3 regions of the Acidovorax sp. PRC11 genome follow, and region 1 is predicted to be linked to each of the others. Evidence: riboswitches for the same ligand, from Rfam matches in the RefSeq annotation. Region 1 holds a riboswitch; each other region holds the start of a gene.

Region 1 (10,003 bases):
CGCGCATCCATGCCTCCGCGGGCCTCGTCCATCTTCTCGCGCGCGCTCTTGGCGAGGCTCGCGAGCAGCTGGTCGGTCGTCTCCATGTGGCCCTTGAGCCGCTCGGCATAGGCCGCGCCGCCGGCACCGTCGAGCTGCGCCCGCTCGATCTGCTCGAAGATCGGAGAAATGCCGGCTTCATACTGCTGGATCTCGCCGAGGGCCTTGTCGATGGCGGCCACGAAATCCGCATCGCCCGCCTGCACCTGCCGCACGTCGGCCAGACTCTTGCGCAGCGCGGCGAGCGTTTTCGTCCACGCCTCGCGCTGGGCCGAGACCTCCACCGAGTTGTTGAAGTTGAGGATGATGTCCTTCTCGGTGCGGCGCAGCGTGCCGAGCGTCGTGCGCAGGTCGGCCATGTCCGTGAGCGTCTGCACGCGCTGCGAGAAAAGTTCCTGCAGCGTGTCGCGCGTGCGGTCGAGGGCCAGATACCCCAGGCCCCCGATGATGACGAGCAGTACCAGGGAAAAGATCGTGCCGAAATACAGGCGCGCGCGTATCGACAGGCGTCCCAGGGTATTCATGGTGTCCTCTACAAACAGTTACACGGGCACATGCAATAACTGCGCCCATCCCGAAGCAGCCTCGTGGGCCGCCGGGGCGCCACTATAGGGCGGCGCACCCAGGCAGCCGGCAGGGAAACCACGGGGTGGCTTTTCCTGCCGGGTTGATCATCGCGCAACACGGGCGTAACCACTGTCGCGTTGGTGGAGCACGGCCCACGCCGCAGGCCCGCTGCCGTCAGGCGGGCTGGATCGGCACGTAGAGTTCCCCGCCGCCGCTGCGGAATTCCTCGGATTTCTCCTGCAGGCCCCGGGCGGCGAAGTCGCGCACTTCCTGCGTGATCTTCATCGAGCAGAATTTCGGCCCGCACATGGAGCAGAAGTGCGCCACCTTCGCCGAGTCCTTGGGCAGCGTCTCGTCGTGGTATTCCTGCGCCGTTTCCGGGTCGAGCCCCAGGTTGAACTGGTCCTGCCAGCGGAAGTCGAAGCGCGCCTGGCTGAGCGCGTCGTCGCGGGCGCGGGCGCCCGGATGGCCCTTGGCCACGTCGGCCGCATGCGCGGCGATCTTGTACGCGATGATCCCCTGCTTCACGTCGTCGCGGTCGGGCAGGCCCAGGTGCTCCTTGGGCGTCACGTAGCAGAGCATGGCCGTGCCCATCCAGCCGATCATGGCCGCGCCGATGGCCGACGCGATGTGGTCGTAGCCCGGGGCGATGTCGATGGTCAGCGGCCCCAGGGTGTAGAACGGCGCCTCGTGGCAGGTCCTGAGCTGCTCGGTCATGTTGGCCTGGATCATGTGCAGGGGCACGTGGCCGGGGCCTTCGATCATGGTCTGCACGTCGTGCTTCCAGGCGACCTGCGTGAGCTCGCCCAGCGTGCGCAGCTCGGCGAACTGGGCCTCGTCGTTGGCGTCGCTCGCGCAGCCGGGCCGCAAGCCGTCGCCCAGGCTGAAGGACACGTCGTACGCCTTCATGATGTCGCAGATGTCCTCGAAATGCTCGTGGAGGAAGCTCTCCTTGTGGTGCGCCATGCACCACTTGGCCATGATGGAGCCGCCGCGCGAGACGATGCCCGTGCGCCGCCCGGCCGTCAGGTGGATGAAGGCCAGGCGCACGCCGGCATGGATGGTGAAGTAGTCCACGCCCTGCTCGGCCTGCTCGATCAGCGTGTCGCGGAAGATCGCCCAGGTCAGGTCCTCGGCGATGCCGCCCACCTTCTCCAGCGCCTGGTAGATCGGCACGGTGCCGATGGGCACGGGGCTGTTGCGCACGATCCAGTCGCGCGTGGTGTGGATGTTCTTGCCCGTGGAGAGGTCCATCACGTTGTCCGCGCCCCAGCGGATCGCCCAGACCAGCTTCTCGACCTCTTCCTCGATGCTGGAGGTGACGGCCGAGTTGCCGATGTTGGCGTTGATCTTGACCTTGAAGTTGCGCCCGATGGCCATCGGCTCGACCTCGGGGTGGTTGATGTTGGCCGGGATGATGGCGCGGCCGCGCGCCACTTCGTCCCGCACGAACTCGGGCGTGATGATCTTCGGGATGCTGGCGCCCAGCGGGTTGCCCGCCAGGCGCTGCTCGCGTGCCGCGTCCTGCTGGTACTGCGCCATCCATTCGCGGCGGCCGTTCTCGCGCAGGGCCACGTACTCCATCTCGGGCGTGACGATGCCCTTCCTGGCGTAGTGCATTTGCGTCACATTGGCGCCGCTCCTGGCGCGCAGGGGCGCGCGCTGCAGGGCGGCGGCCTCGGCGCGCAGCACGGCAAGGCGGGCGGCGTCTTCGGACTTGCTGCCGTCGTCCAGCGCCTGCTGCGGGCGCCCCTGGTAGCGCTCGGTATCGCCGCGGCCCTCGATCCAGCCGCCGCGCACGCTGGCGAGGCCCCGGCGCACGTCGATCACCGCGGCCGGGTCGGTGTAGGGGCCGGAGGTGTCATACACGCTGACCTGCTCGCCGTTGGTGAGCGCGATGTCTCGCACCGGCACGCGCAGGTCCGGGCGGCTGCCCGTGATGTAGTTCTTGGTGGAGGCGGGAAAGGGTTCGCGGGTCAGCGAGAGCAGCTGGGCGAACTTGTCGGGGGCATTCATGGCGGGCAATCTCCTCGGTTGGATGGAAATGTGCTCCGCATGAGACCAGGTGTGGCCGCCCCCGGCCCCCTTGCGGAGGCGCCCGCTGCGCGGCCCTCGGCCCCGGGGACGGGGCGATGGCGCGTGGCGGCCAGGCGAACGCCGGCTGGGGCCTTCGCCTGCAGGCGCGGGAATCCCGGCTGCAGCTCTTCTTACGCTGGTACTAACCAGATCAAGTTCGCGGTTCCGGCGGTCAGGTCCGCCATCTCAGCACGCCATACGTGCACCCCGGAGCAGGCGCGAGTATAGGAGCGATGCCCGGCCGTGTCACGCCGCGCCGCAGCGGCACCGGGCAAGGAACGTCAGAGGAAGCGCTCGAGCGCCAGCACCGCGAAGAAGGCGAAGGCCGAGAGCACGGTCCACTTCACGATCACGATGCCGTAGCGCTTGTAGCGCGGCTGCCCGGTGCCCATGTAGAACACGAAGCACACCACCGCCAGGAGCAGCAGGAAGAAGAACAGCCCGCGGAACAGCAGCATCGCCGCCGCCTCACCAGGCCTGGACGGGCATGGCGAAGCCCTTGGGCGCCTGCCGCTCGCTCTCGAAGGTCGCGATCTCCCATGCGTCTTCATGGGCCAGCAGTTCGCGCAGCAGCAGGTTGTTCATCGCATGGCCCGACCGGAAGGCGCTGTAGGCCGCGAGCAGCGGCCGGCCGACGATGTAGAGATCGCCGATGGCGTCGAGGATCTTGTGCTTCACGAACTCGTCGTCGTAGCGCAGGCCGTCGGCGTTCAGCACCTTGTAGTCGTCCATGACGATCGCGTTGTCGAGCCCGCCGCCCAGCGCCAGCCCGCTCGCGCGCATCATTTCCACATCCTTCGTGAAACCGAAGGTGCGGGCACGGGCGATGTCGCGCGTGTAGTTGCCCGCGCCCAGGTCGAACTCCACGCTCTGGCCGGTGGAATCCACCGCCGGGTGCGCGAAGTCGATCTCGAACCGCAGCTTGTAGCCGTGGTAGGGCTCGAGGCGCGCCCACTTGAGCTGCTGCCCCTGGCCCTCGCGCACCTCGACGGGGCGCGTGACGCGGATGAATTTCTTGGGCGCGTTCTGCAGCACCACGCCGGCGCTCTGCAGCAGGAACACGAACGACGCGGAGGAGCCGTCGAGGATCGGCACTTCCTCGGCCGTGATGTCGATGTACAGATTGTCGAGCCCCAGGCCTGCGCATGCAGACATGAGGTGCTCGACGGTGTGCACCTTGGCACCGCCCACGCCGATCGTGGAGGCCATGCGCGTATCCACCACGGACTCGGCGCGGATCGGAATGTCCACGGGCTCGGGCAGATCGATGCGGCGGAACACGATGCCCGTGTCCGGCGCGGCCGGACGCAACGTGAGCTCGACCCGCTGTCCACTGTGCAGGCCCACGCCCACGGCGCGGGTGAGGGTCTTGATCGTGCGTTGCTGGAGCATCCGCCGATTTTAGGTGGCGGCTCCCATCCCTGTGCGCATCCATGGCTATGGCTTCCATAGCGCAGAGGTCACCAACGGAAACAAAAAGGCCGCCCGGCTCCCGGAAAGGAGCGGAGCGGCCAGCGGCGACCCGAGGACAAGCCCCAGGGGGGCCGATCAGTCGGCCTGCTTGCGGAGGAACGCGGGGATTTCGAGATCGTCCATGCCGCCCGAGGACAGCGCGTCCACGCGGGCCGCGGCCTGCGTGCGGTTGGTGCGCCAGACGCTGGGCACCGCCATGTTGCCGTAGTCGGTCTGCGAAGCCGCGCCGCCGCCCACGAGGCCGCTGGCCACGCCCACGGTCGCGCCCGAGATCGGCACCTGGTAGGCGAGGTTGTCGGTGCCGGTGCGCAGGCCGCCCTGCACCACCGAGATCGGCTGGCGACGCGCGTTGGCGCGCGACAGGCCGGTGGCCACCACGGTCACGCGGATGTCGTCGCCCAGGCTGTCGTCGTAGGCCGCGCCGTAGATGACGTGCGCATCGGGCGACGCGTAGGCGTTGATGGTGCTCATCGCCAGGCGCGATTCGGACAGCTTGAGGCTGCCCTTGGCGGCCGTGACCAGCACCAGCACGCCCTTGGCGCCCGACAGGTCGATGCCTTCCAGCAGCGGGCAGGCCACGGCCTGCTCGGCGGCGATGCGGGCACGGTCGGGGCCGCTCGCGACGGCGGTGCCCATCATGGCCTTGCCGGGCTCGCCCATCACGGTGCGCACGTCTTCGAAGTCGACGTTCACGTGGCCGTACTCGTTGATGATCTCGGCGATGCCGCCCACGGCGTTCTTCAGCACGTCGTTGGCGTGCGCGAAGGCCTCGTCCTGGGTGATGTCGTCGCCCAGCACTTCCAGCAGCTTCTCGTTGAGCACCACGATCAGGGAGTCGACGTTGGCTTCCAGTTCGGAGAGGCCATTGTCGGCGTTCTGCATGCGGCGGCCGCCTTCCCACTCGAAGGGCTTGGTGACCACGCCCACGGTCAGGATGCCCATCTCCTTGGCCACGCGCGCGATCACGGGTGCGGCGCCGGTGCCGGTGCCGCCGCCCATGCCGGCGGTGATGAAGAGCATGTGCGCGCCCTGGATGGCCTGGCGGATGTCCTCCTGCGCGGCCTCGGCGGCCTCGCGCGCCTTCTCGGGCTTGCTGCCGGCGCCCAGGCCGCTGTGGCCCAGCTGGATCACGCGGTGCGCGCTGCTGCGGGTGAGCGCCTGCGCGTCGGTGTTGGCGCAGACGAACTCCACGCCCTGCACCTGGCGCGCGATCATGTGCTCGACGGCATTGCCGCCGCCGCCGCCGACGCCGATCACCTTGATCTGCGTGCCCTGGTTGAACTCTTCGGCTTCGATCATTTCGATGGTCATGCTGGTGCTCCTAGATCCTGGTCTTTACGTGCGATGTACGGTCGGCCGCTGTGGCCGATGAGGTTGTCAAAAAAAACGGTGGGGCGCTGCAGAAACACGCGCCCGGGGGACCGGTACTGGGCCATCGGTGGCGGTAGCGGCCGGAAGGACTTCCACGGGCGAGCCGGTGCAGAGGGACGTACATGTCAGAAGTTCCCGACGATGAAGTCCTTGAACCGACCGAAGGCCGTTTTCACCGAGCCGCTCTTCTGCGCCACTTTGAAGCCGCGCAGGCGTGCCTGCCGCGCCTCCTCGAGCAAACCCATGACGGTAGCAGCACGCGGCTGGGCCACCATGTCGGACAACGCGCTGGAATACTTCGGAATGCCGCGGCGCACGGGCTTGAGGAAGATGTCCTCGCCCAGCTCCACCATGCCCGGCATGATCGCGCTGCCGCCCGTGAGCACGATGCCCGACGACAGCACTTCCTCGTAGCCCGATTCGCGGATCACCTGCTGCACGAGCGAGAAGATCTCCTCCACGCGCGGCTCGATCACGCCGGCCAGCGCCTGCTTGGACAACATGCGGGGGCTGCGGTCGCCCAGGCCCGGCACTTCCACCTGCGCTTCCGGGTCGGCCAGCAGCTGCTTGGCGTAGCCGCTCTCGACCTTGATGTCCTCGGCGTCCTTGGTGGGCGTGCGCAGCGCCATGGCGATGTCGCTGGTGATCAGGTCGCCCGCGATCGGGATCACGGCGGTGTGCCGGATGGCGCCGCCCGTGAAGATCGCCACGTCGGTCGTGCCGGCGCCCACGTCCACCACGGCCACGCCGAGTTCGCGCTCGTCGTCGGTCAGCACCGCCTGGCTGGAGGCGAGCGGGTTCAGCATGAGCTGCTCGACCTCCAGGCCGCAGCGGCGCACGCACTTGATGATGTTCTCGGCCGCGCTCTGCGCGCCGGTCACGATGTGGATCTTGGCCTCCAGGCGGATGCCGCTCATGCCGATGGGCTCGCGCACGTCCTGCCCGTCGATCACGAATTCCTGCGGCTCCACCAGCAGCAGCCGCTGGTCGGACGAGATGTTGATGGCCTTGGCCGTCTCGACCACGCGCGCCACGTCGGCGGGGGTGACCTCCTTGTCCTTGACGGCCACCATGCCGCTCGAATTGAGGCCGCGGATGTGGCTGCCCGTGATGCCGGTGTAGACGCGCTGGATCTTGCAGTCGGCCATCAGCTCGGCCTCCTTCAGCGCCTGCTGGATGCTCTGCACCGTGGCGTCGATGTTGACCACCACGCCGCGCTTGAGGCCGTTGCTCGGCGCCACGCCCAGGCCGGCCAGCTTCAGGTCTCCGCCCGGGAGCACCTCGGCCACCACGGCCATCACCTTGGCCGTCCCGATGTCCAGCCCCACCACCACGTCTTTGTATTCTCGTGCCATATCTTGTGTGTCCTGACTTGTGTCAGCGATTCCTCGGAGGCTCGCGCCGCGCGCCGTTGTTGCTGCTGCTCCCGCCCGCCGGACGCCGCGCGGCTGCGCGCGGCGCCGCCCGCGGCACGTCGCCCTCGACGGTGGTCACGCCGCGCAAACGCATGGCGTAGCCGTCCGGATGACGCAGGTCCGCGGATTCCAGCGCGTCGGCCCGGCGGCCGTACTGGGCCGTCACGCGCGCCAGCGTGCGCACGAAGCGCCGGGTCCGCATCTCGACGTCGTCCGGCGAGCCGCCGCCCAGTTCGAGCGACGCGCCGCTGGTGAGCGAGCCGCGCCAGCTGCCGCGCGGGGAGAGCTCCAGCGTCGCGAGGCGCGCACCCAGCGGCTCGACGATCGGCGCGAGCCGCTGGTACATCTGCATCACCGCCGCCGACTGGCCCTGGGGGCCCTGCAGCCGCGGCAGTTCGTCCTCGTCCACGTCGTCCGGGCTGGCCTCGAACACCTCGCCCCGGGTGCTCAGCAGCGTCGATCCCTCCTCGGGTCCCCAGTAGGCGAAGGCGTCGTGCTCCTGCAGCTCGACCCGCAGGCTGTTGGGGAACTCGCGGCGTACCATGGCGCGCCGCACCCACGGCACCTGCTCGAAGGCTTCGCGCACCGCGGCCAGGTCCATGGTGAAGAAATTGCCCACGAGGTGCGGCCCGACGTTGGCGCGCAGCGTGACCGCGTTGTTGTGCACCAGCTCGCCCTGCACCACGATGCGCCCGATCGCGAACATCGGATGGTGCCGCGCCCAGGACCCCGCCGCCACCAGCACGGCCGCGGCGCAGCCCACGAACAGGACCGCGGCGGTCCAGTTCATGAGCTTCACGTCCAGCGGTGCGGGCAGCGAGGTCGTCGTGGTCATGGCGTTCCCGTCCGTCCCGCCGCGGGCTGGCGGCCCTGCTCGGCATCGAGCGACGCGCTCGCGAGGATGCGCACGCACAGCTCCTCGTAGCTCATGCCCGTGGCGCGCGCCGACATCGGCACCAGCGAGTGGCCGGTCATGCCGGGCGAGGTGTTGATCTCCAGCAGGAAGGGCTTGCGGTCGCGCGCGCGGATCATGATGTCGGCGCGTGCCCAGCCGCGGCACTGCAGCGTGCGGAAGGCCTGCAGCACCATGCGCTGGATCTCGCGCTCCTCGTCCTCGGGCAGTCCGCTCGGGCAGTGGTACTGCGTGACGTCGGTGAAGTACTTGTTCTGGTAGTCGTAGTTGCCCTCGGGCGCCACGATGCGGATCACCGGCAGCGCGCGCGCCTGCGCGCCCTGGCCGAGGACGGGGCAGGTGGTTTCCTCGCCCTCGATGAATTCCTCGCACAGCACCTCGGGGTCGTAGCGCGAGGCCAGCAGGTAGGCCTGCTCGCACTGCCCCGGGGAGGTGACCTTGGTGAGCCCCATGGTGGAGCCCTCGCGCGAGGGCTTGACGATCATCGGCGAGCCCAGTTCCTTGAACGCCTGCGCGGTTTCCGAGGCGCTCGACACCAGGCGCCAGTCGGGAGTCGAGAGGCCCTCGAAGCGCCAGATGCGCTTGGTCATGATCTTGTCCATGGCGATGGACGACGCCATCACGCCCGGGCCGGTGTACGGAATGCGCAGCAGCTCCAGCGCGCCCTGCACCGTGCCGTCCTCGCCGTGGCGGCCGTGCAGCGCGATGAAGCAGCGCGTGTAGCCGTGGCTCTTGAGTTCCGAGAGGTCGGACTGCGAGGGGTCGAACGCATGCGCGTCCACGCCGCGCGCGCGCAGCGCCTGCAGCACGCCGCCGCCGGACATGAGCGAGACTTCGCGCTCGGCGGAGTCGCCGCCCATCAGCACGGCCACCTTGCCCAGCGCGCGCACGTCGATTTCGGTTTCAGGTAAGCCCGCGGCCATCACCGACCCTCCTGCATCGCCGGCACGTCCGTGCGCAGCATGTCCACCACCTTCGCGGGCACGGCGCCGATCGAGCCGGCTCCCATGCACAGCACCACGTCGCCAGCCCGCGCGTTGTCCGCGATGCGCCGGGGCAGCTCCGCCACGTCGTCCACGAAGACGGGCTCCACCTGCCCCGCCACGCGCACGGCGCGGGCGAGCGAGCGGCCGTCCGCCGCCACGATCGGCGTCTCGCCGGCCGCATACACCTCGGTGAGCAGCACCGCGTCGGCGCTGCCCATCACCTTCACGAAATCCTCGAAGCAGTCGCGCGTGCGGCTGTAGCGGTGCGGCTGGAAGGCCAGCACCAGGCGGCGGCCCGGGAAGGCCCCGCGCGCCGCGGCGATCGTGGCCGTCATCTCCACCGGGTGGTGGCCGTAGTCCTCGATGAGGGTGAAGGTGCCGCCACCCTGCGCGGGCAGCTCGCCCCAGCGCTGGAAGCGCCGGCCCACGCCCTTGAACTGCGCGAGCGCGCGCAGCAGCGCCTCGTCGGGGACGTTCAGCTCCACCGCCACGGCGATCGCCGAGAGCGCGTTCAGCACGTTGTGCTCGCCCGCGAGGTTCAGCACCACGTCGAGGTCGGGCAGCGTGACGCCGTTGCGGCGCTGCACCCGGAAGCGCATGCGGCCCGCGTCGGCCCGCACGTCCACGGCGCGCACCTGGGCGTCCTCCGAGAAGCCGTAGCTCGTGACCGGGCAGGTCACGTCGGGCAGGATCTCGCGGATCGCGGGGTTGTCGGTGCAGAGGATGGCCGTGCCGTAGAACGGCATGCGGTGCAGGAAGTCCACAAAGGCCGACTTGAGCCGGCCGAAGTCGTGGCCGTAGGTCTCCATGTGGTCGGCATCGATGTTCGTCACCACCGCCATCACGGGCAGCAGGTTGAGGAACGAGGCATCGGATTCATCGGCCTCGACCACGATGTAGTCGCCCTGCCCCAGCTTGGCGTTCGCTCCCGCGCTGTTGAGGCGCCCGCCGATCACGAACGTCGGGTCCAGGCCGGCTTCCGCGAGCACGCTGGTCACGAGGCTGGTGGTGGTGGTCTTGCCGTGGGTGCCGGCGATCGCGATGCCGCGCTTGAGACGCATCAGCTCGGCGAGCATCAGCGCGCGCGGCACCACCGGGATCTTGCGCTCGCGCGCGGCCAGCACCTCGGGGTTGTCGGCCTGCACGGCGGTGGAGGTGACCAC
Region 2 (10,003 bases), on a different contig from region 1:
CAGGGCTTCCCCGATGCCCTGGCCGCCATCGAGGCCGAATGGTCCTCGCCGGCCGTGGTCGGCACCATCGAGAGCCTGCTGTTCCGCCAGTCCGATGCGCTCCTGGCCACCCAGTTCGATCTGGCTGCCTTCGACGATCTGCTGCTGCTCCTGGCCATCGCCCAGACGACGCCGGCCAGCGCGCGGGGCGCGGCCCCGCCACGCCCCCGCACCACGCCGGCCGAACCGCCGGACGACGAAGTGCTGGCCGCCCAGTACCCCGCGCCCGCGCCGAGCCACGAACCCTCGCTGGAAGAGGAGCTGCGCTCGTTCGACACGCTGTCCGGGGGCCTGACCTGGGAATCGCTGCCGGCGCCGCTGCCGCCTTCGCCCCCGGCCGCGCCCGAGGCATCCCGGCCCGCCACCGCTTCGATGTCCACCGTGCCGCTGCACCTGGATCTGCACTCCGACCCGGATGCGATGCTCGATCTCGACCTGTCGGACCCGCCCCACCTGACGCTCAGCGACCTGCCGCCCCTGCCGGTCACGGAGCCGCCTGCGCCCGGGCAGCCCGTGGGTTTCGGGATGGACAACGACCGGATGGAGCTGCGGCTGGAACTCGACCAACTGCAGCGCAAGCGCCCGATCGATCCCCAGTGAGGCTCCGGCGCGGGGCGACGGGCGGTTCGCCGGGTCAGCGGCCGGCGCTGCCGCCCGCGGTGGCCGCAGCGGCCATGGGCGCACCGGGCTGCGCCGGCCGCAGGGCCATGCGCTGCATCAGGTCGCGCGCAGCCGCCTCCGGATCGGGGGCGTTCACCAGCGCGCGCACCACCGCGATCGAGCCGACGCCGGTCGCCAGCACCGCGCTGAACTGCTCCGCGCCGATCCCGCCGATGGCGACCTGCGGATAGCCGCGCATCAGGCGCGCGTAGCCGGTCAGCCGGGCCAGTCCCTGCGGCACGGTGGCCATTTTCTTCAGCGTCGTGGGAAAGACCGCGCCCATCGCCACATAGCTGGGCGAGGCCGCGTCGGCGCGCACCATCTCGGCGTAGCCGTGCGTGCTCACGCCCAGGCGCACGCCCGCGCCGCGCAGCGCCTGCAGCGCGCCGGGCGCCAGCGCGTCGAGGTCTTCCTGACCCAGGTGGACGCCGTAGGCGCCCGCATCGAGCGCCTCCTGCCAGTGGTCGTTGATGAACAGCAGCGCGCCGGTGCCGCGCACGGCGCGGGCCGCCGCCGCCACTTCGCGCCGAATGGCCGCCGCGTCGCCCGACTTGAAGCGCAATTGCACCGTCGGCACGCCGGCGCGGGCCATGCGCCCGACCCAGTCCGCGTCCGGCAGCACCGCATAGAGGCCCAGATCCGTGGGGCAGGGCGGGAAGGGCTGCGCGTGGGACCGCGCCTGCAGGCCGAAATCCTCCGGGGCGTCCGGCCACTGCACGGGGTCGAACGCGCCGGTGCGGTCCGTGCGGCCCTGCCAGGCGCGCGCGAGGCAGTCCGCGTCCACGGCGATGAAACCCAGCGCGCTGCAGGCCTGCAGCGCCGCGCGGTACACGCTGCCGCCCTGCGCGGGCGCCGGTGCGGGTTGCGGCGGGAAGTCGGCGAACGCGGCGGCATGCGCCTGCGTGATGGCATCGGCCATCGCCTGGATCGGTGCTTCAGCCATGGTCGTGGTGCCAGAAAGGGGTGCCGAGCACCGGCGTGCTCGGCTGGGCCGCGTCCTGCGCGGACATGGCGCCGGCATGGCGTGCCGCGCGGCCGGCCTGCACCGCGTCGGCGAACGCGCCGGCCATGGCCACCGGGTCCTGGGCGAGCGCCACGGCCGTGTTCAGCAGCACGCCGTCGTAACCCCATTCCATCACCTGGCAGGCATGCGAGGGCAGGCCCAGGCCGGCGTCCACCAGCAGCGGCACGTCCAGCCGTTCGCGCAGCGTGCGCAGCGCATACGGGTTCACGGGGCCGCGGCCGGTGCCGATGGGCGCGGCCCAGGGCATGACGGCCTGGCAGCCGATGTCCACCAGGCGCTGGCACAGCACCAGGTCTTCCGTGCAGTACGGCAGGACGTGGAAGCCGTCGCGCACCAGCTGCGAGGCAGCCTCCACGAGGTTGAGGGTGTCGGGCTGCAGCGTGTAGTCGTCGCCGATCAGTTCCAGCTTGATCCACGGCGTGCCGAACACCTCGCGCGCCATCTGGGCGGTGGTCACCGCTTCCAGGATGCTGTGGCAGCCGGCCGTGTTGGGCAGCACCGGCACGCCGAGCCGGCGCAGCAGTTCCCAGAAGCCGCTGCCGGACTCCGCGGGGTCGCTGCCCTGGCGGCGCAGCGAGGCGGTCACCATTGCGGGGCGTGCGCGCCGCACGGCGGCCTCCAGGATGGCGGGCGAGGGGTAGCGCGCGGTTCCGAGCAGGAGCCGGCTCTCGAAGCGCTGGCCGTAGAGGACCAGGGCGTCATCGGATGCGGAGGTGGACATGGCAGGCAAAAAGGGCAGGGGGCCGGACGGAGCCGGCGGCACGGTGAGGGACGGTGGTTGCGGGAGCGGCGCGGGTGCGTTCAGCCGCCCGTCACGGGCGCGATGATCTCGACGCGGTCGCCGGGCTGCAGCGCATGCTGCGCATGGCGGGCCTGGGGCACGAACACGGTGTTCACGGCGACGGCGAAGGGAGGGCGCGCCGCGATGGCCGCGACGGCGTGGGCCACGGTGGCGCCCTCCGGCAGTTCGGTGGCGTTCTGGTTGATGACGACGTTCATGGATGGATGGCGGCGGGTTCGGTCTCGGGCCGGGAAGGCATTGCGCCCAGCTCCAGCGCCAGGTCGAAGCGGGGGGCGAGGCGCGATTGTCCCTCGTTCAGCAATTCCATCACCACGTCGAGGATGGCCGGCGAGATCATGAAGCCGTGGCGGTACAGGCCGTTGACCTGCAGCACGCGCGGCGCCAGCTGCCGGACGGCGGGCAGGTTGTCGGGCAGGGTGGGTCGGCACTGCGTGGCGATCTCCAGGATGCGCGCCTCCGCGAAGCCCGGATGCACGGCGTAGGCGGCGCTCAGCAGCTCCAGGGTGGAGCGCACGCTGGCGGGCGAGAGGTCGTCGGATTCGATCTCGGTCGCCCCGATCACGAACACGTGGTCCTGCTTGGGCGCGATGTAGATCGGGTAGCGCGGGTGCACCAGCCGCGTGGGCCGGCGCAGGGTGACGCCGGGCGCGTGCAGCCGCACGACTTCGCCGCGCACGCCGCGCAACTGCTGCCACTGCGCGCGCGCGCCCAGGCCGCGGCAGTCCAGCACCCAGTCGGGCTGGCCCGGCGCGCCGGGCGTGAAGTCTTCCGGAGCGCGCGGGCTGTTCCAGTGCACGCGCACGCCGCGCGCCCGCATCGCCTGCTCCAGGGCGGCCAGCAGCTGGCGGTTGTCGAGCTGGCCTTCGCCCGGCAGGTAGAGCCCCTGGTGGAAGCGCCCGCCCACCGCCGGCTCCGCCTCACCGACCCCTTGCGCGTCGAGCGCCTGCAGGGCCGGCAGTTCCGGGACCGTGCGGGCCGTGCGCTCGAGCACGCCACGCAGCCGGACGGCCTCGGCGGCGTCCTGCCGGTGCCAGAGGATGAGGGTGCCTTCCTGCTGGAAGAAGACGGGCCAGTCGAGCCCGGCCAGCAATTGCGGCCAGCGCGTGAGCGCATGGTGGCCCATGCGTACCACGCCGGGCTCGGTGATGGCCGATTCCGCCAGGGGCGCGAGCATGGCGGCGGCGATGCGCGCCGCGGCGCCCTGGGCGTCGGGCCCCTGGGCCTCGTGCACCTCCACCGCGTGGCCCTGGCGTGCCAGCTCGGCAGCCAGCAGCCGGCCCACGAGGCCGGCGCCGAGGACAGTGATCGAGGAATGGGGGGAGAGCAGAGCGGACATGGGGCAGGTGGCGTGCGTTCTCATCGGAGGCGCCGGCCCGGGAGGGGCGCGGCGGATCGGCAGCGGAGGAGAACAGGCGGCGGTCCACCGTCGAAACTCCCCACGCCAGCATGACCTGGATCGGGTGCCGAGGGTTTTTCTCAGCCACGCCGGACGGCGCGGCACCCCTGTTTCGTCCGTGACGGGATTACAGCACAGGGTTGATAGCGAGGTTTTTGATGCCGCGCATGCGCCATAATTTTTGCCATGAATTCCAAGCCTCTTGATCCTCGGGCGCCGGCGGGCCCCGCGGACGGCCCCCGCTACGTGCGTGTGCTATCGATTGCAGGGTCCGACAGCGGCGGGGGAGCCGGCATCCAGGCCGACCTGAAGACCTTCGCGGCGCTCGGCTGCTTCGGCATGACCGCCATCACCGCCATCACCGCCCAGAACACCCAGGGCGTGCGCTCCATCCACGGCATCCCCCCCGCCATGCTGCGCGACCAGATCGACGCGGTGGTCGAGGACATCGGCGTGGACGCCGTCAAGATCGGCATGCTCCATGCGCCCGATATCGCCGAAGTGGTCGCCGACGCGATCCGCCGCCACGCGCTGCCGCACGTCGTGCTCGACCCCGTCATGGTGGCCACCAGCGGCGACCGCCTCATCGCGCCGGACACCGTGGCCGTGCTGGTGGAGGAGCTCTTCCCCCTGGCGGCCGTGGTGACGCCCAACCTCGACGAGGCCGGCATGCTGCTGGGCCGCGGCATCGCCGACGAGGCCGCCATGGAGGCCGCTGCGCAGGACCTGCTTGGCCTGGGCGCGAACGCGGTGCTGATCAAGGGCGGCCACCTGCCCGGCGACGCGCTGGTGGATTTGCTCGCGCGGCAGGGCGGCGAGCCGCCGCTGCGCCTGCGCGCCGCGCGCGTGGACACCCGCAACGGCCACGGCACGGGCTGCACCCTGTCGTCCGCGATCGCGGCCCACCTGGCGATCGGGCTGGCATTGCCGGAGGCCGTCTCGGCCGCGCACGCCTACGTGCAGGCCGCGATCCAGGCCGGCGCCGGCGTGCGCACCGGCCGCGGCTCCGGTCCGCTGGACCATGGCCACGCACCCGTGGTGCAGCGCATTGCGGAGCACGCATGGGCATGAGCTTCCGACCTCCCGATCCCGGCCAGATCCAGCAGGCGTTCACCGCCGACGCCGCGCTCGTGCAGCGCTATGCGCTGCAGGAGGTGATCGGCACCGGCTCCTACGGCATCGTCTTCTCCGCGCTGCAACAGCCCACCGGCCAGAAGGTGGTGCTGAAATTCGTCCGCATCGACGAGGACGAGCGGCTGTTCAAGCGCTTCCGCCGCGAGATCGGGGCCTGCGCGCGGCTGCACCATCCGCACGTCGTGCAACTGCTCGACGAAGGCGTCTGCGGCCCGTTCGTCTTCGCGGTCTTCGAGTTCGTGCCGGGCATGACCCTGCGGCAGTTGCTGCAGCAGCAGGGGGCGCTGTCCGCGGGCGAGGCCGGCCGCCTGATGCTGCAGGTGCTGGACGCGGTCGCCTGCGCGCACGACGCGGGCGTCGCGCACCGCGACCTGAAGCCCGAGAACATCATGATCAGCGCCTCGGGCCTGACGTCGCACGCCAAGGTGCTCGATTTCGGCATCAGCACGCTGCTGCCGGGCTTCGGCGACGCGCACGCGACGCAGCTCACGCGCGAAGGTGAATACGTCGGCACCCCGGCCTACAGCGCGCCCGAGCAGCTGCGCGGCGAGGTCGCCACGCCGCAGGCCGATCTGTACGCCTGGGGGCTCATCTTCCTGGAATGCCTCACCGGGCGGGTGGTGACGGGCGAGTCCACGGCCGAGATCTACCAGCGCCAGCTGTCGCCGCAGGAGTTCAGCCTGCCGCACGCGATCCAGGGCCACCCCCTGGCCGAGGTGCTGCGCAGCGCCCTGCGCAAGCGGCGCGAGGACCGGGCCACCTCCGCGCGGCAGCTTTGGGAGCGGTCCTCGGCCGTGCGCCTGGACGATCTGGTCGGCGTGCTGCGCACCCGGCCCGGTGCCGGCGCCGGCGGCATCGCTCCCACGGTGGCGGCGTTCGGCACGCCCCATGAGGAAAAGCGGCAGCTCACGCTCCTCTACTGCGGCGTGGTCTTCGCGCCCCCGCCGGACGGCGGCGACGAAGAGGCGGCCGAGCAGCAGGAGATGGCGCAACGCAACGTGCTGCGCCGCCTCATCGACGTGGCCGTGCAGCGCGGCGGGACGCTCGGCGGCACTCTGGGCACGCACTTCCTGGTGACGCTGGGCTATTCCGCCCACGCCGAGGCCGATGCGCGCCTCGCCGTGCAGATCGCGCAGGAACTGGTGCGATCCGCCGCGCAGCCGGTCGGCGACGTGCGCTGGGAGGTGCGCATCGGCCTGCACACGGGCTCGGTGCTGATCGAAAGCGGTGCCGTGGTTCCCTGCCGCGCGCTCAGCATCGCGATGGCGATGGAAGAGGCTGCGGCCGACGGGCAGGTGGTGGTCAGCGAGGCCGCGCGCCAGCGGCTGCGGCACCATGCCCAGTTCATCCCGCAGGGTGGCGTGCGCCTGCCCGGCGCCCCGGCCGAGCTGCCGTGCTTCGCCATGGCGCAGGACGGCGCCAGCGCGGTGCCGGCGCTGCCCCGCGAAGCGGTGGGCCGGTGGCGCGAGCTGCTGCTTCTGCGCCGCCGCTGGCGCGCGGCGTTGCTCGGCGAGGGCGGCGCGGTGCTGGTGCGCGGCGAGGCCGGGGTCGGCAAGTCGTGCCTGAGCGAAACCTTCCTGGCGCACGTGCAGGGCCGCGGCGGGCGGGTGCTGCGCGCCGCCTGCTGGCCCGAGCAGGAGAACAGCGCCCTGGCGCCCATGCTGGCGCTCATCCGCGCCCAGTGCGGCGGCCCGGACGAGGCGGATGCCGTGGTCGTGGAGCGCCTTGCGCGCATGCTCGGCGACGCCGGCTGCGACGTGGACCGCGTGCTGCCGATCTTCTGCGTCTGGCTGTCGCTGCAGGTGGGCATGCACCAGGTGGTGGACATCGCGCCCGCGCTGCAGAAGGCACTGCTGATGGAGGCCTCGCTCGGCTGGCTGCGCCACCAGTCCCGCGAGGCTCCCGTGCTGCTGTTCGTCGAAGACCTGCACTGGGCCGATTCGGCCACGCTGGAATGGCTCGCCGAACTGGCGGCGGCACTCGCCGGCGAGCGCTGCATGCTGCTGCTCACCGCCCGCCCCGAATGGGAGCCGCCGCTGCGCATGCAGGGCACGCTCGTGTCGCTGGAACTCGGCCGGCTCGGCGCGCGCCAGGCAGCCGCCATGGTGCGGCAGGTGCTGGCGCCGCGGCAGGTGTCGCAGGCCGTCGTGGACCACGTCGTCGCGCGCACGGACGGCGTCGCCCTGTTCATCCAGGAGCTGACCCGCACCCTGCTGGAGACCTGCCTGGAAGAGCGCGACGGCCAGTGGGACTTCCAGGAGGACGCCGACCTGAAGGGCATTCCGATCACGCTGCGCGATTCGCTGGAGAGCCGCTTCATGCAGCTCGGCCCGGCGCGCGAGGTGCTGCGCTGGGCGTCCATCTGGGGCCGGCGCTTCGACGGCGACTGGCTGCCCGACTGCGGCCTGCAGGACGTGCCTGCCGGACTGCGGTCGCTGGTGGACGTCGGGCTGCTCATGCCGGCGGATGCCGCGGGCCATTACCTGTTCCGCCATGCGCTGATCCGCGACGCCGCCTACGACAGCATGCTGGCGACCCAGCGCGCGCTGATGCACGGCGTGGCCGCGGAAGTCATCCTGCGCCGCCGTGCCCGGGTGCGCGACGAGGAGCCCGGCCTGCTCGCGCACCACTATGCGCTGGCCCGCGATTACGCGAACGCGGTGCCCGCCGGCCTGGCCCAGCTGCGCATGACGCAGCACCGCTCGCTGAACGACGAGACCATCACCTATGCCCGCACGGTCGAGGACTGGATCGACCGGCTGGACGAGCCCGCCCGCTGGGAGCCCCGGCTGGCGCTCAACGGCTACGTCATGCAGGCGCTGATGAACAAGCACGGCTGGGCGCATCCGCAGGTGGAGCAGCGCATCGAGCTCTCGCAGGGCCTGGTGGAGCGCGACATCTCCGTGGAGCTGCGCGTGCAGCACCTCTGGCTCGTGCTCACCTACCACCACGTGGCCAGCCACCGCGCGGAAGTGATGCGGCTGGCACTGCAGCTGGAAGAACTCGCGCGCCAGCGGGGCGATGCCGGCATCCTGGTGGCCGCCTGCACCTGGATCGGGCTGGCCCATTATTCCGAAGGCCGCTTCGATGCGGCGGAGCAGTACCTGTCGGAGGCCGTCGACGAGCGGCATGGCGACTTCTCCAGGCACCACCCGGCGCAGTTCGGGTTCGACACCGTCGCCTGGGCGCTGGCGGCGCGGGCCCTGGTGCGCTGGGGCGCCGGCCACGATGCGTTGGCGCGCGAGGATGCCGAACGCGCGGTGGAGCGCGCCCGCGCATTGGCGCACATTCCCTCGATCGGCATCACGCTGCTCTACCAGGCGCTGGGCTACCTGGGGCGGCAGGACGCCCCCCGCGCCGGCCAGGTCGTCGAAGAGCTGATCGAGCTGTCCGGACGCTACGGCCTGCCGGCGTTCCGCGGCTACGCGGAAGTGATCCGCGGCTGGGTGGCGGGGGAGCTGGCCAGCGCCGACGCCACCATCGAGGCGCTCTGGAGCATCGGCTGCAAGTACTGCCAGACCTACTACCGCGCCTTCTGCGCCGAGATCCTGGCACGCCAGGGCCGCTGGTCCGACGCCGTCGACCGCGTGTCGCACTGCCTGGAACTCACACACGAGCTCTCGGAGGGCATATACACTGCCGAGCTGTGGTTGCAGAAGGCCGAGTACCTGCTGCACGACGCGCGCACCGCCCATGACGCCCCGGCCTGTTTCCGCCAGGCCGCGGAAGTCGCGCGCGCGGGCGGCAAGCACCGTGTGGAAGCGCAGGCACTGTCACGCCTGCGCCATGTGGATCCTGCATCCTGCACCGTAGGCGACGCGTCGCGGCTGCAGGCCCTGCTGGGTATGCGCCCCGAACTCGGGGCATTTGTGTGTTGACCGATTGAAAGAGGGAGGACATCCGATGAGTTCCACTCACCAACAACCTTGCGACCCGCTGCTGGGATTCCGCCTGGCCTACCTGCGCGCCATCGCCAAGTCCTGGTACGAGCCGGAGTACCGCGACCACCTGCTCGCGCAGAAGGACATCCAGCCGCTGCTCGCCAAGGATTTCGGCCTGCAGACCATCTGGCCCTGGCTGGACGTGGCACTGGAGCGCAGCGACGACCCGAAAGACCTCACGCTGTGGAAGCCCGAGCTGACCGCCGGCTGGATCGGCCTCGACGACGGCTTCGAGATCGTCTTCCCCCAGGCCCCCGCCGACCACGCGGCCGAAGCGCTGGCCAGCTACTACCAGCTGTTCCCCACGCTGATGGGTGCGACCGCCGACGTGCCCGCCGAGGACGCACCGCAGCCGCACATGGTGGGCGGCGCGCTGCCCACGGGCCTGGGCATTCCCGGCGGTGACCCGGGCTCCCTGCTGGCCTTCGGCGGCGTGGTGCTGCGCGCCATCGCCCTGGCGTGGAAGTCGCAGGTGTTCCGCGACGAACTGCTGAACCCCGCGTGCGCCGATGCGGCCCCCCTGCTGAGCCAGTGGCTGGGCTACAACAACCCCTTCAACTTCTCCATCCGCTTCAAGACCGACCCGGCGCTGACCTGGGATGCGGACAAGGGCGCCTGGAACCAGTACGCCGCGGACGGCCAGCGGATCAAGAACCGCATCGTGCTGAACTATCCGAACGCGCCCGAGGCGAAGGATTTCTGGCCGATCTCCCTGACCTCCTACAACAACACCGGCAGCGCCTACCCGTTCACCTGCTGAAGCGCCCGCCGCAGTGCCTGAGCCGGAGCTTCCCGCGCCTGCGCGCACCGATGCCGCATGGCAGGCGCTGCGCGGCAGTTCGGCCACGCTGGCCCTGACCCTGGGCGCGCGCGCTTCGCCGCTCGCGCGCCAGGTCGATGCCGGCTGGGCCGATCCGTGGGCCGAACGCCTGCTGGCGCAGTGCCCCTGGGACCTGCGCCTCGCGGGCCAGGACGCATCGCTGGTGCGCGCCGTCGTGGTGCGCAGC
Region 3 (10,003 bases), on a different contig from region 1:
GGGTCGTTGATGGACGCCGACATGGCGCGCGCGGCGATTTCTCCCATGACGACGAAGCCGTAGCGCGGGTCGTGGTCGAAGGTGCGGCCGTTGCCGATGAGCACGGCCTGGCGGATGGCGTCGCGGGCCGCGTCGTCCAGGGGGCGGTCGCTGCTGGCCAGCACCGCGCCGGGGGCGACGAAGGCGCCGGGCAGCACGTGCAGGTGGATCTGGCCGTCCAGTGCCTGGGCACGGGCCTGCAATTGGTCCATGGCGACGTGCTGTACGAAGCCGGTGGCGTCGCTGCGCACCTCATGGCTTCCGCGTTCGCCGGATTGCTGGCGGCGTCCGCCCAGGTAGGGTTTGTCGATGCGCTGGTCGATGGCCTTGCAGGTGGCCTCCTCCAGCCGGCGGATGGTCTCGCCGAGCCGGCCCAGCACCGAGAGGTAGTCGATCCAGCGCAGCAGCACCACGACCACGCCGAGCAGGATGAGCAGCGTGAAGCCGAAGAGCACCAGCCGGCCGCCGTCGCCGTACACGTGGGCATGCAGGCCGACCAGGGAGATCACGCCGTAGATGAAGGCGCCGATGAAGACCGCGAGCGTGTTCTGCACGGTGGAGTCTTCGATGAGCAATTGCGAGGCGCGCGGCGTGGCGCTGTTGGCCACGGCCGAGAACGCGGACACCATGGTGCTGGCCGAGAAGATCGACACCGTGAGCATGCTGGAGGCCAGGATGTTGAGCAGGCTGTCCAGCGCTTCGGAGCCGAGGTTGATCGCGGTGCCGTCCGGGATATAGGGGCCTGCCCAGGTGGCGAGCATGACGGCCGCGCAGGCCAGCAGGGCGAAGAGGGCGCAGCGCAGCCAGGTCTTGCGCACCAGCCGCTGCAGGAAGAAAACCAGCTTTTCCGACATGGGGCCACTATCGCCACGCGCTGGCCGGCGCGCGCTGCCCATGGTCGCGTTCCGCTGTAGGCGGGCGCCTTCAAGTGTCTTCCGGACCATCCATAACCGGCCCCGGCCCGCGCCCTGGTCCCCGCGCGGGAGCGGGTGGGCCGCCTGCCCACGCTCCGGCCCGTCGCCCTGCGCTCAGCGCATCACCAGCCCGCCGTCCACGTACAGCACCTGCCCGGTCATGAAGCCGCTCCATTCCGAGGCGAGGAACAGCACCGGGCCGGCCACGTCCTCGGGCCGGGCGATGCGCCGCAGCGGCGTGGCGGCGGTGATCGATTCGCGCAGCGCCTCGGGGGTGGCCTGGCTGGCCTGCGTGGGGTAGACGAGCCCGGGCGCCACGCAGTTCACGCGGATGCCCTGCGGCCCGACTTCGGCCGCGAGGTTGCGGCTGAAGGCGATGAGCGCCGCCTTGGCGGTGGTGTAGTCGTGGTAGGGCACGACGGGGTGCTCCACCAGATTGGTGGCGATGTTCACGATGCTGCCGCGCGCGCGCTGGCGCAGGTGCGGCAGCACCGCGCGGCAGACGTGGAAAGCGCTGCCGGCCGCGCCGTCGAACTGCGCCTGGTAGTCGCTCCACTGCAGGTGGTCGAACAGCGCGCGGCGGCGCGGGTCGAACGCGTAGGGGCGAAAGGCGTTGTTCACGACCACGTCGATGCGGCCGGCCTCGCGCAGCACGCCATCCACCATCGCCTGCGCGGCCGCGGCATCGCCCACGTCGGCGCGCGCGGCCCAGGCGTCGCCGCCCGCGGCCCGGCAGGCCGCGACCGTCTCGGCCGCCGCCGCGTCGTTCGACAGGTGGTTGACGGCCACGGTGGCGCCCTGCTGCGCGAACGCCCGCGCGATCGCGGCGCCGATGCCCCGGCCCGCGCCCGTCACCAGCACGACCTGGCCCTTGAACTGCATGGTCATCCTTCGTTCTTCGCTTCGTTGCGTGCCGTTCCGCTCAGGCGGACGGCAGCAGGCGGGTGTCGACCACGTCGGCCACGCGGATGGGGCGCTGCACCAGGCCGAGTGCGCGGTAGGCATCGGCGGCCTGCTGCAGCGATTCGAGGTTGAACGCGCCCAGCGGCTGGCCCGGCAGCGAGGGCTGCGCGGCGGCGTTGCGCAGGCGGATCACCTCCAGGTTCACGTCCGGCTGCGTGCCGTCGATCGCGTGCTTTACGGCGAGGGCCGCGGCCTCGTCGGGTTGGGCGATCATCCAGGCCGCGCTGTCGCGGTAGGCTTTCAGGAAGGCCTGCAGCAGCGCCTTCTTCTGCGGCAGCACCTCCTGGCGGACCACGTACAGGTCGCTGGAGACGTTGAGGTAATCGCGCACCTGCATGACGTTCACCGCACCGATGCCGCGGCGCCGGCCGACGGCGAGACCCGTGTCGGTGGCGGCCGTGGCATCCACCTGCCCCTGCAGCAGCGGCGCGAAATTGAGCAGGCCGGTGACCACGATGGTCACGTCCGATTCCTTCAGCCCGGCCTGGTGCAGCAGCACCAGCAGGTTCTGCCGCGTGCCGCTGGAGAGGCTGTAGACGCCGATGCGCTTGCCCTTCAGGTCGGCCGGCGTGCGGATGCCGGAGGACTGCAGCGACACCACGTTGAACACGTTCTGCGGGTAGATGTCGTAGATGGCGGTGAGGCGCTCGCCCTTGTCCAGCGCCATGAAGAATGAGCCCGGATCGGTGAAGGCCACGTCGGCCTGGCCGCTGAGCGTGTTGCGCAGCGCGTCGCCGCCGCCGGCACCGGGCAGGTAGGCGAGCTCCAGCCCCTGGGCGCGGAAGAAGCCCTTGTCGGGCTCGGCCAGCAGGTTGGTGATCTCGCTGATCGGCTTGCTCCAGCCGGCCACGGTGACCTTGCCGCGCACCGGCGGCTGCGTGGAGGGCTGGGCCAGCGCCATGCCGGCCCACGGCGCGGCGGCGAGGCCGGCGGAAGCGGCGAGCAGGGCGCGGCGGGAGAGGTGGCGGGAGGTGGACATGTGCGTTGTTCCTGGGGTCGGAGAAGGAAGGTCAGTCGGTGCCCGCATGGGCGCGCAGCAGCCACCGCTCGAACAGCAAAGTGGCCTGGTAGAGCAGCAGCCCGATCGCGGCGATGAGCGCCAGCGCGGCGAACATCAGGGTGGTGTCCATCATTCCCTGCGAGGCGATGATCACCGCGCCCAGGCCGCGGCTCGCGCCGATGAACTCGCCCACCACGGCGCCGACCAGCGCCAGCACCACGGCCATGCGCAGCCCCGCGAGGATGGCCGGCAGCGCGATCGGCAGCTTCAGCCGCAGCAGGGTCTGCCAGCGCGTGGCGCCCAGCATCCGGAAGAGCTGCAGCCGCTGCGGATCGGCCTGCCGCAGCCCGGTGAGCGTGTTCTCCATCAGTGGGAAGAAGCAGATCAGCCCGGTGATGAGCGCCGTGGAGGCGATGCCGAAGCCGAACCACAGCACGAAGAGCGGCGCGAGCGCCAGCTTGGGCACCACCTGGCTTACCACCACGTAGGGCCGCAGCACGCGCTCCAGCAGCGGCGATTCGGCCAGCGCGGCGCCAGTCAGCAGGCCCGCCGCGCCGCCGCCGGCCAGGCCCAGGCCGAGCGCCTGCAGGGTGGCGCCCAGGTGGGGCAGGAAGTAGCCGGAGCGCAGCCCCGTCCACAGCGCTGCCGCCACGGCCGAGGGCGCGGGCAGCACCAGGGCGGAGAGGCCCGCGTGCCGCGCCGTCCATTCCCAGGCGGCCAGCAGCGCCAGCAGAAGTGCGGCGCCCAGGGCGCGGTGCCGCCAGGGGGCGGCGGCCGTAGGGGAGGAGGCGGCCTTCATGCGGCGGCTCCCGTGCCGTCCACGCCGTCCATGGCGGCCCGCACGCGTGCGCACAGGTGGTTGAACGGCGCCTCGTGGCGCATCGCCTGGGTGCGCGGCGCGGGCAGATCGACCCCGATGTCGGCCACCACGCGCCCGGCGTGCAGCACGGCGATGCGGTCGCCCAGGTAAACGGCCTCGGTGATGTCGTGCGTGACGAAGAGCACGGTGGTGCCGTGCCGGCGGCAGGTGCGCAGCAGGTCGTCCTGCAGGTCCGCGCGGGTGATCGCGTCCAGCGCGGCGAAGGGTTCGTCGAGCAGCAGCAGTGCGGGCTCCAGCACCAGCGCGCGCGCCAGCGCGACCCGGCTCTGCTGCCCGCCCGAGAGCTGGCGCGGATGGCGCTGCGCGTGCCCGGCCAGCCCCAGTTGCTCCAGCAGGGCGCCCGCGCGTTCCACGTCGCGCGGCTGCGGACTGCGCTGCAGCGACACCGGCAGCAGCACGTTGTCGATCACGCTGCGCCAGTCGAGCAGCGTGGGCGCCTGGAACATGTAGCCGAGCCACGGCCCCGGTGCCGGGACCGGCCCGCCCTGCAGGCGCACCGCGCCCGACTGCGGCCGCAGCAGCCCGGCGGCGAGCTGCAGCAGCGTGGTCTTGCCGCAGCCGCTGCGGCCGACGAGGCAGTGCAATTCCCCCGCGCCCACGCGCCAGCGCACGCCGTCCACGGCCGGCGGACGGCCCGGGTAGGCGAACGAGGCCGCCTCGATCTCCAGGAAGGGGAGGGAGGAGGGCGCGGCATCCGCCCGTGCGTGCACCGGCGAGTGCATCGGCACCTGCATCTGCGCCTGCGGTTCAGTCGGCATAGGGTGCGAAGGGCTCTGCGGCGGCTTCGGCGGAGGGTTCGATCTCCACCATGCGCACGAGGTCGAGCAGGTTGAAGCGCCCGTCGTGGTGCCAGCCGGCCTCGGGCGTGCTCATCGCGCCGATGGCGCAGACGCGGCTCACGCCCGCGTCGCCCAACAGCGCAGCCAGGCGGTAGAGCGCTTCGGGCGGGGCGGCCACACCGGCGGTCTGCAGGTAATCCTTCTGCGCGGCGACGGCGGCGACCGCGTCCTCCAGCGCATCGACGGCCACCACCTGCACCGTGCGCTGCAGCGCCGTGGGCGCGAGGGCCCGCGGCCCGTCGGCGAAGGCCACGCTCCAGGCATCGTCCGGCGTACCGATGAGCTGTTCGGCGGCCTCGCCGGAAGCGCCGGGGAGCGAGCGCCATTCCACGCCCTGGCGCCAGTGGGCGAGGGCGGCGGCGTCCTCCACCACGAGTGCCCGGCGCGGGAAGCGCCGCTGCAGCTGGGCGAGCTCGCCCGCCAGCCGTCCGGCGAAGTCGCGCGGCGCGACGGCACCGCCGCGCTGCACGTAGAACACATGTGGCGAATAGCAGCCCTGCTGGTCATAGCGCATCACGTCCCAGGCAGCCCGGCGCGCGAGCGCGGGGCCTTCGAGCGCATCGAGCGCCGCGGCGGCCACCAGGCCGAAACCCAGTTTGTGCCCGTGCGGCAGGAAGCGAGTGGTCACGGGCAGGCGCCGCCGGATCGCATCCAGGGATTCGTTGCCGCCGTAGGCGAGCACCGTGTCGGCCCGGGCATAGAGGGCGGATGCGTCTTCCGCGCCCGCGCCGCGCCACCACACCACGGCCAGGCAGTCGGCGAGCGGCGGATGCACTTCGGCGAGCAACTGCGCGAACCAGCCCGCGAACAGTGGCTCGGCGCTCGGCACCTTGCCGATGTTGCCGGCCTTGACCAGCAGGCCGCACACCAGGCTCCAGAGCGGCAGCGCCGGCACGTTGCCGGCCCAGCTGTGCACCAGCAGGCCGGGCCCGAGGGCCCGCACCGCGCCGCCCTTCGGGGCGGGCTGGAAGCCGTCGAGCACCAGCGGGTTCGCGAAATCCTCCGCCACGAAGCGCCGCAGCTGCGGCGCGCGGAAAGTCTTGAAGAAGCCCGTCAGCCCCAGGCGCACCATCTCGGCGTCGTAGCCGCTCACCACGGGCAGGAGCGCCTCGGCCTGCCGGCGGAACGGATCGGAGCGGTCGAGCAGGCGGGCGATGGCGCGGTCGATCACTTCGATGATCTGCGCCACGGTCATCGTCTTCAGGTGCCGGGCGGCCGCCCGCTGCACGCGGTCGGCCAGCGCTTCCATCTGCGCCGCGGTAAGCACCGGCACGGCCACCTCCACGCGGGCGCCGCCCTGCACGAACGGCAGCACCTCCCAGGCGACCTCGTCCGGGCCGATGCCCGGCAGGTAGCCGGCCCGGATCGGCGGAAGCCCTGGCGGCCGCGGAACCGTCATGCCGCGGTGGCCCGCATGAATTCATCCACCGCCAGCGAGCAGCCCTTGGCCTGCGCGCCCTCGGCGCGGCCGAGCAGCAGGAAGCCGCCGTCGGCCCACAGCCCCACGTCTTCCGTGAGGATCGTGGTCACGGAGTTGACGTTGGCGAGATCGCAGTGCACGAGGATGCCGCGCTCGCCGGCCGGCACGTCGCGGCCCGTGACCGGGTCCACCAGCCGCGAGCGGATCCAGTGCGGCCCCGATTTGACCGAGGGCACCGAGGCATTGCCGTCGTCGTAGAACTGCGTGCTGAGTTCGGTCATGCCGTACATGTTGACGCAGTGCTCGCGCGGCACGCCCAGGGCCTGCGACAGCTCGGCGTAGAACGCCTCCAGCGGCAGTTCGCGCGATTGGCCCTTGTAGCCGCCGGTATCGAGCAGGCGGCTGCCCGGCGGCAGGCGGAAGGCGCGGCCCTGCGGGCGCAGCGCATCCATCAGGTGCACGAAGCTGTAGCTCGCGCCCAGCAGCGCATACGGCGTGCCGGTGCGCTCGGCGGCCTCCAGCACCTGCCACAGCCCGCTCCAGTCGGTGCCCTGCGGGCCCACGAAATGCCGGCTGCCGGGCGCACCGAAGGTGGATTTCGCGAGGGCCAGGTAGTGGGCGAGCGACGAATTCGGCATCGCGTCCTCGTCCGGGAACAGGATGCCCATCGGCATGCGCTGCTGCCCGCGCATGAAGCGTTCTGCGAAATTCCGCTCCATCGACCGGTCGTACACCGCGAGCCGCGGGTGGAAATGCCGGCCGCGCGTGTCGCCGCGCGTGGTGCCGCTGGTCATGAAGACGCGCTCGCCGGTCGCGGCGGGTTCGCAGCGCAGTGCCTGGGCCTTGAAGGCGTCGATGGGCACGGCCGGGATGTCGCTCCAGGCCTTCACGCTGCGCGGCGTGGCGCCCCGGCCCTGGCAGAAGGCGCGGTAGGGGGCGTTGGCGGCGTACTGGTGGGCGAACAGCCGCAGCGCGAGTTCGTCGAACCGGGCATCGGTGCAGCCGTCCTGCGCGATGAATGAGAGCACTTCCGCGTCCAGCGGAGCGAACGATGGCATGGGATTCCTTCAGGACCTGTGGCAGGGGGCTCCGAAGGTGTCCCGCGCCCGCGCCGGGCCGCTGGCGGCCGCATCGGGACGGTGGCTCTTCTTCCGCCGGAATGACCCGGTTCAAGTTCGCGGGTGTGGATCTCAGCACAGGTGTGCACCCCGGAGCGCGGGCGGATCTTAACCCGGGGGAGATTTCCCCGCAGGGGGCGGGGCGCGATGCCCGCCAGGCCGCACGCCGGTGGCGGACGGACCGCGGGACCGCCGCGGCGACGCTCAGCCCGGCTGCGCCAGCCGCTTGAGCTGGTAGAGCGCGTCCAGCGCCTCGCGCGGGCTCAGGGCGTCGGGGTGGATGTCCTGCAGGGCGGCCTCCACCGGGCTCGTGCCCGGCGCCTCGGATTCCGGCGGCGGGGCGAACAGGTCCACCTGCGTCTCGCCTTCGTTGGCCCGCTCCTCCAGCGCCGAGAGCGCATGCCGCGCGTGGTTCAGCACCGGCGCGGGCACGCCCGCGAGCCGCGCGACGTGGATGCCGTAGCTGCGGCTGGCCGGGCCGGGCTGGATCTCGTGCAGGAACACGATGTCCGAACCGGATTCGGTGGCGCCCACGTGCACGTTCACGGCGTGCGCATGGCGCGCGGCCAGTTCCGTCAGCTCGAAATAGTGCGTGGCGAACAGCGTGAAGGCGCGCGTGCGGTCGTGCAGGTGCGTGGCGATGCCGCTCGCCAGCGCCAGGCCGTCGAAGGTGCTGGTGCCGCGGCCGATCTCGTCCATCAGCACCAGCGAATGCGGCGTGGCGGCATGCAGGATCTGCGCGGCCTCGGTCATCTCCATCATGAAGGTGGACTGGGCGTTGGCGAGGTCGTCCGCCGCGCCGATGCGGGTGTGGATCGCATCGATCGGGCCCAGCCGGCAGCGCGCGGCGGGCACGTGGCTGCCCATGCTCGCCAGCAGCACGATCAGCGCCACCTGCCGCATGTAGGTGGATTTGCCGCCCATGTTCGGGCCGGTGATGATCTGCATGCGCGTGTTGGCGTTCAGGCGCGTGTGGTTGGGGATGAAGGCGCCGGCCGAGGTTTCCGCCAGGCGCGCTTCCACCACCGGGTGGCGGCCGCCCTCGATCTCGATGCAGGGCTCGGCCGCGAACTGCGGCGCGCACCAGTCCAGCGTGAGCGAGCGCTCGGCGAGCGCGCAGAGCGCATCGAGCGTGGCGATGGCCTGCGCGGCGCGGATGAGCGCCGGCACGTGCGGCTGCAACTGGTCGAGCACCTGTTCGTACAGCCACTTCTCGCGCGCCAGCGCGCGCTCCTGCGCCGACAGGGCCTTGTCCTCGAAGGCTTTCAGTTCGGGCGTGATGAAGCGCTCGGCGTTCTTCAGCGTCTGGCGGCGGCGGTAGTCGTCGGGAATGCGGTCGAGGTAGCTGCTCGTTACCTCGATGTAGAAGCCGTGCACCTTGTTGAACTGCACGCGCAGGTTGGGGATCAGCGTGCGGGCCTTCTCGCGCGTCTCCAGCGCCAGCAGGAAATCGTCGCAGTGGTTCTGGATGCCGCGCAGTTCGTCGAGCTCGGCGTCGAAGCCGTCGGCGATCACGCCGCCGTCGCGCACCAGGGCCGAAGGCTCCTCCAGGATCGCGCCGGCCAGCAGCGCACCGCAGGCCGGCGGCGCATGCAGGTCGCCGGCGATGCCGGCCAGCAGCGGATCGTGCCAGCGGTGCTCCGCGGCGATCTGTTCGGCCTTGTGGAGCGTCTTGCAGAGGGCCACCAGTTCGCGCGGGCGCACCTGCCGCAGTGCGATGCGCGCGGTGATGCGCTCCACGTCGCTCACGCCGCGCAGCGCGCCGCGCAGGGCCTGCCAGCTGCCGGTGCCGCCGTGCCCGCCATCGCCGCCGTCCCCACGCAGTTCCGCGGTGGCCGCCAGCCGCGCGCGGGCTTCGGCGCGGTCGCGGCGCGGCTCCAGCAGCCAGGTCCTGAGCAGGCGGCTGCCCATGCCGGTCATGCAGGTGTCCAGCAGCGAGAAGAGGGTGGGCGCATCCTCGCCGCGCAGCGTGCGCGTGAGTTCCAGGTTGCGGCGCGTGGCGGGGGGCAGGGCGATCAGCGCGTCGTTCTTCTGCACGCGCACCGCGTGGATGTGCGTGAGCGCGCGGCCCTGCGTGTGTTCGGCATACGAGAGCAGGGCGGCGCCGGCGGCGTGCGCGTGGGCGAGGTCCTGCGCGTCCCAGGCGTTGAGGCTGGCCGCGCCGAGATGCTCCAGCAGCTTGCGCGCGCCCAGGGCGCCGTCGAACTGCCAGTCCGGCCGCAGGCTCAGGGGGCAGGAGAGCACGCCGCCCTGGCGCAGCGCCTGCAATTGCTGCTCGAAACGCTCGGTCACGCCGGCGCTGTAGAGCACCTCGCTCGGGCCGATGCGCGCGATCCAGGTTCCGACCTCGTCGTGCGTGCATTCGGCCAGATGCACCACGCCCTGCGTGACGCTCAGCCAGGCCAGGCCGCAGCGCGCGCGGGGCGCCTGGTGCACGGCCAGCAGCATCGCCTCGGCCTTGTCAGGCAGCAGCTCGCTGTCGGTGAGCGTGCCGGGCGTGACCACGCGCACCACCTTGCGCTCCACCGGCCCCTTGGAGGCCCCCACTTCGCCCACCTGCTCGCAGATCGCCACCGATTCGCCCATGCGGATCAGGCGGCCCAGGTAATTCTCCAGCGCATGGAACGGCACGCCGGCCATCACCACCGGCTGCCCCGCGGATTGGCCGCGCTGCGTGAGCGTGATGTCCAGCAGGCGCGCCGCCTTCTCGGCATCGGCCCAGAACAGCTCGTAGAAATCGCCCATGCGGTAGAAGACCAGCGTGTCGGGGTAGCCCGCCTTGAGGGCGAGGTACTGCTGCATCATGGGGGTGTGGGCGGAGAAATCGGCG

What was found. A riboswitch is a leader RNA that binds a small molecule or an ion and turns the genes downstream of it on or off. The one in region 1 is predicted to bind thiamine pyrophosphate.
Region 2: another riboswitch for thiamine pyrophosphate. It lies ahead of Q9R47_RS12055 (FAD-dependent oxidoreductase); the one in region 1 lies ahead of thiC (phosphomethylpyrimidine synthase ThiC).
Region 3: another riboswitch for thiamine pyrophosphate. It lies ahead of Q9R47_RS20750 (long-chain fatty acid--CoA ligase); the one in region 1 lies ahead of thiC (phosphomethylpyrimidine synthase ThiC).

Annotation. Positions count from the first base shown of each region.
Region 1 is NZ_JAUZUQ010000005.1:38,157-48,159, reverse strand. Features, by position in the region: gene Q9R47_RS07225 (methyl-accepting chemotaxis protein) at 1-563, opposite strand, end outside; gene thiC (phosphomethylpyrimidine synthase ThiC) at 781-2,622, opposite strand; TPP riboswitch at 2,794-2,902, opposite strand; gene Q9R47_RS07215 (hypothetical protein) at 2,964-3,140, opposite strand; gene lpxC (UDP-3-O-acyl-N-acetylglucosamine deacetylase) at 3,151-4,074, opposite strand; gene ftsZ (cell division protein FtsZ) at 4,231-5,466, opposite strand; gene ftsA (cell division protein FtsA) at 5,652-6,881, opposite strand; gene Q9R47_RS07195 (cell division protein FtsQ/DivIB) at 6,904-7,776, opposite strand; gene Q9R47_RS07190 (D-alanine--D-alanine ligase) at 7,773-8,777, opposite strand; gene murC (UDP-N-acetylmuramate--L-alanine ligase) at 8,777-10,003, opposite strand, start outside.
Region 2 is NZ_JAUZUQ010000009.1:1,176-11,178, forward strand. Features, by position in the region: partial or broken gene Q9R47_RS12035 (hypothetical protein) at 1-639, shown strand, start outside; gene Q9R47_RS12040 (thiamine phosphate synthase) at 674-1,642, opposite strand; gene Q9R47_RS12045 (thiazole synthase) at 1,635-2,444, opposite strand; gene thiS (sulfur carrier protein ThiS) at 2,525-2,722, opposite strand; gene Q9R47_RS12055 (FAD-dependent oxidoreductase) at 2,719-3,861, opposite strand; TPP riboswitch at 3,942-4,040, opposite strand; gene thiD (bifunctional hydroxymethylpyrimidine kinase/phosphomethylpyrimidine kinase) at 4,108-4,992, shown strand; gene Q9R47_RS12065 (TOMM system kinase/cyclase fusion protein) at 4,989-8,933, shown strand; gene Q9R47_RS12070 (BMA_0021/BMA_0022 family TOMM bacteriocin) at 8,959-9,756, shown strand; gene Q9R47_RS12075 (class I SAM-dependent methyltransferase) at 9,770-10,003, shown strand, end outside.
Region 3 is NZ_JAUZUQ010000024.1:19,618-29,620, forward strand. Features, by position in the region: gene Q9R47_RS20720 (DUF2254 domain-containing protein) at 1-893, opposite strand, end outside; gene Q9R47_RS20725 (SDR family oxidoreductase) at 1,068-1,835, opposite strand; gene Q9R47_RS20730 (ABC transporter substrate-binding protein) at 1,876-2,895, opposite strand; gene Q9R47_RS20735 (ABC transporter permease) at 2,927-3,715, opposite strand; gene Q9R47_RS20740 (ATP-binding cassette domain-containing protein) at 3,712-4,518, opposite strand; gene Q9R47_RS20745 (acyl-CoA reductase) at 4,544-6,034, opposite strand; gene Q9R47_RS20750 (long-chain fatty acid--CoA ligase) at 6,031-7,113, opposite strand; TPP riboswitch at 7,185-7,276, opposite strand; gene mutS (DNA mismatch repair protein MutS) at 7,378-10,003, opposite strand, start outside.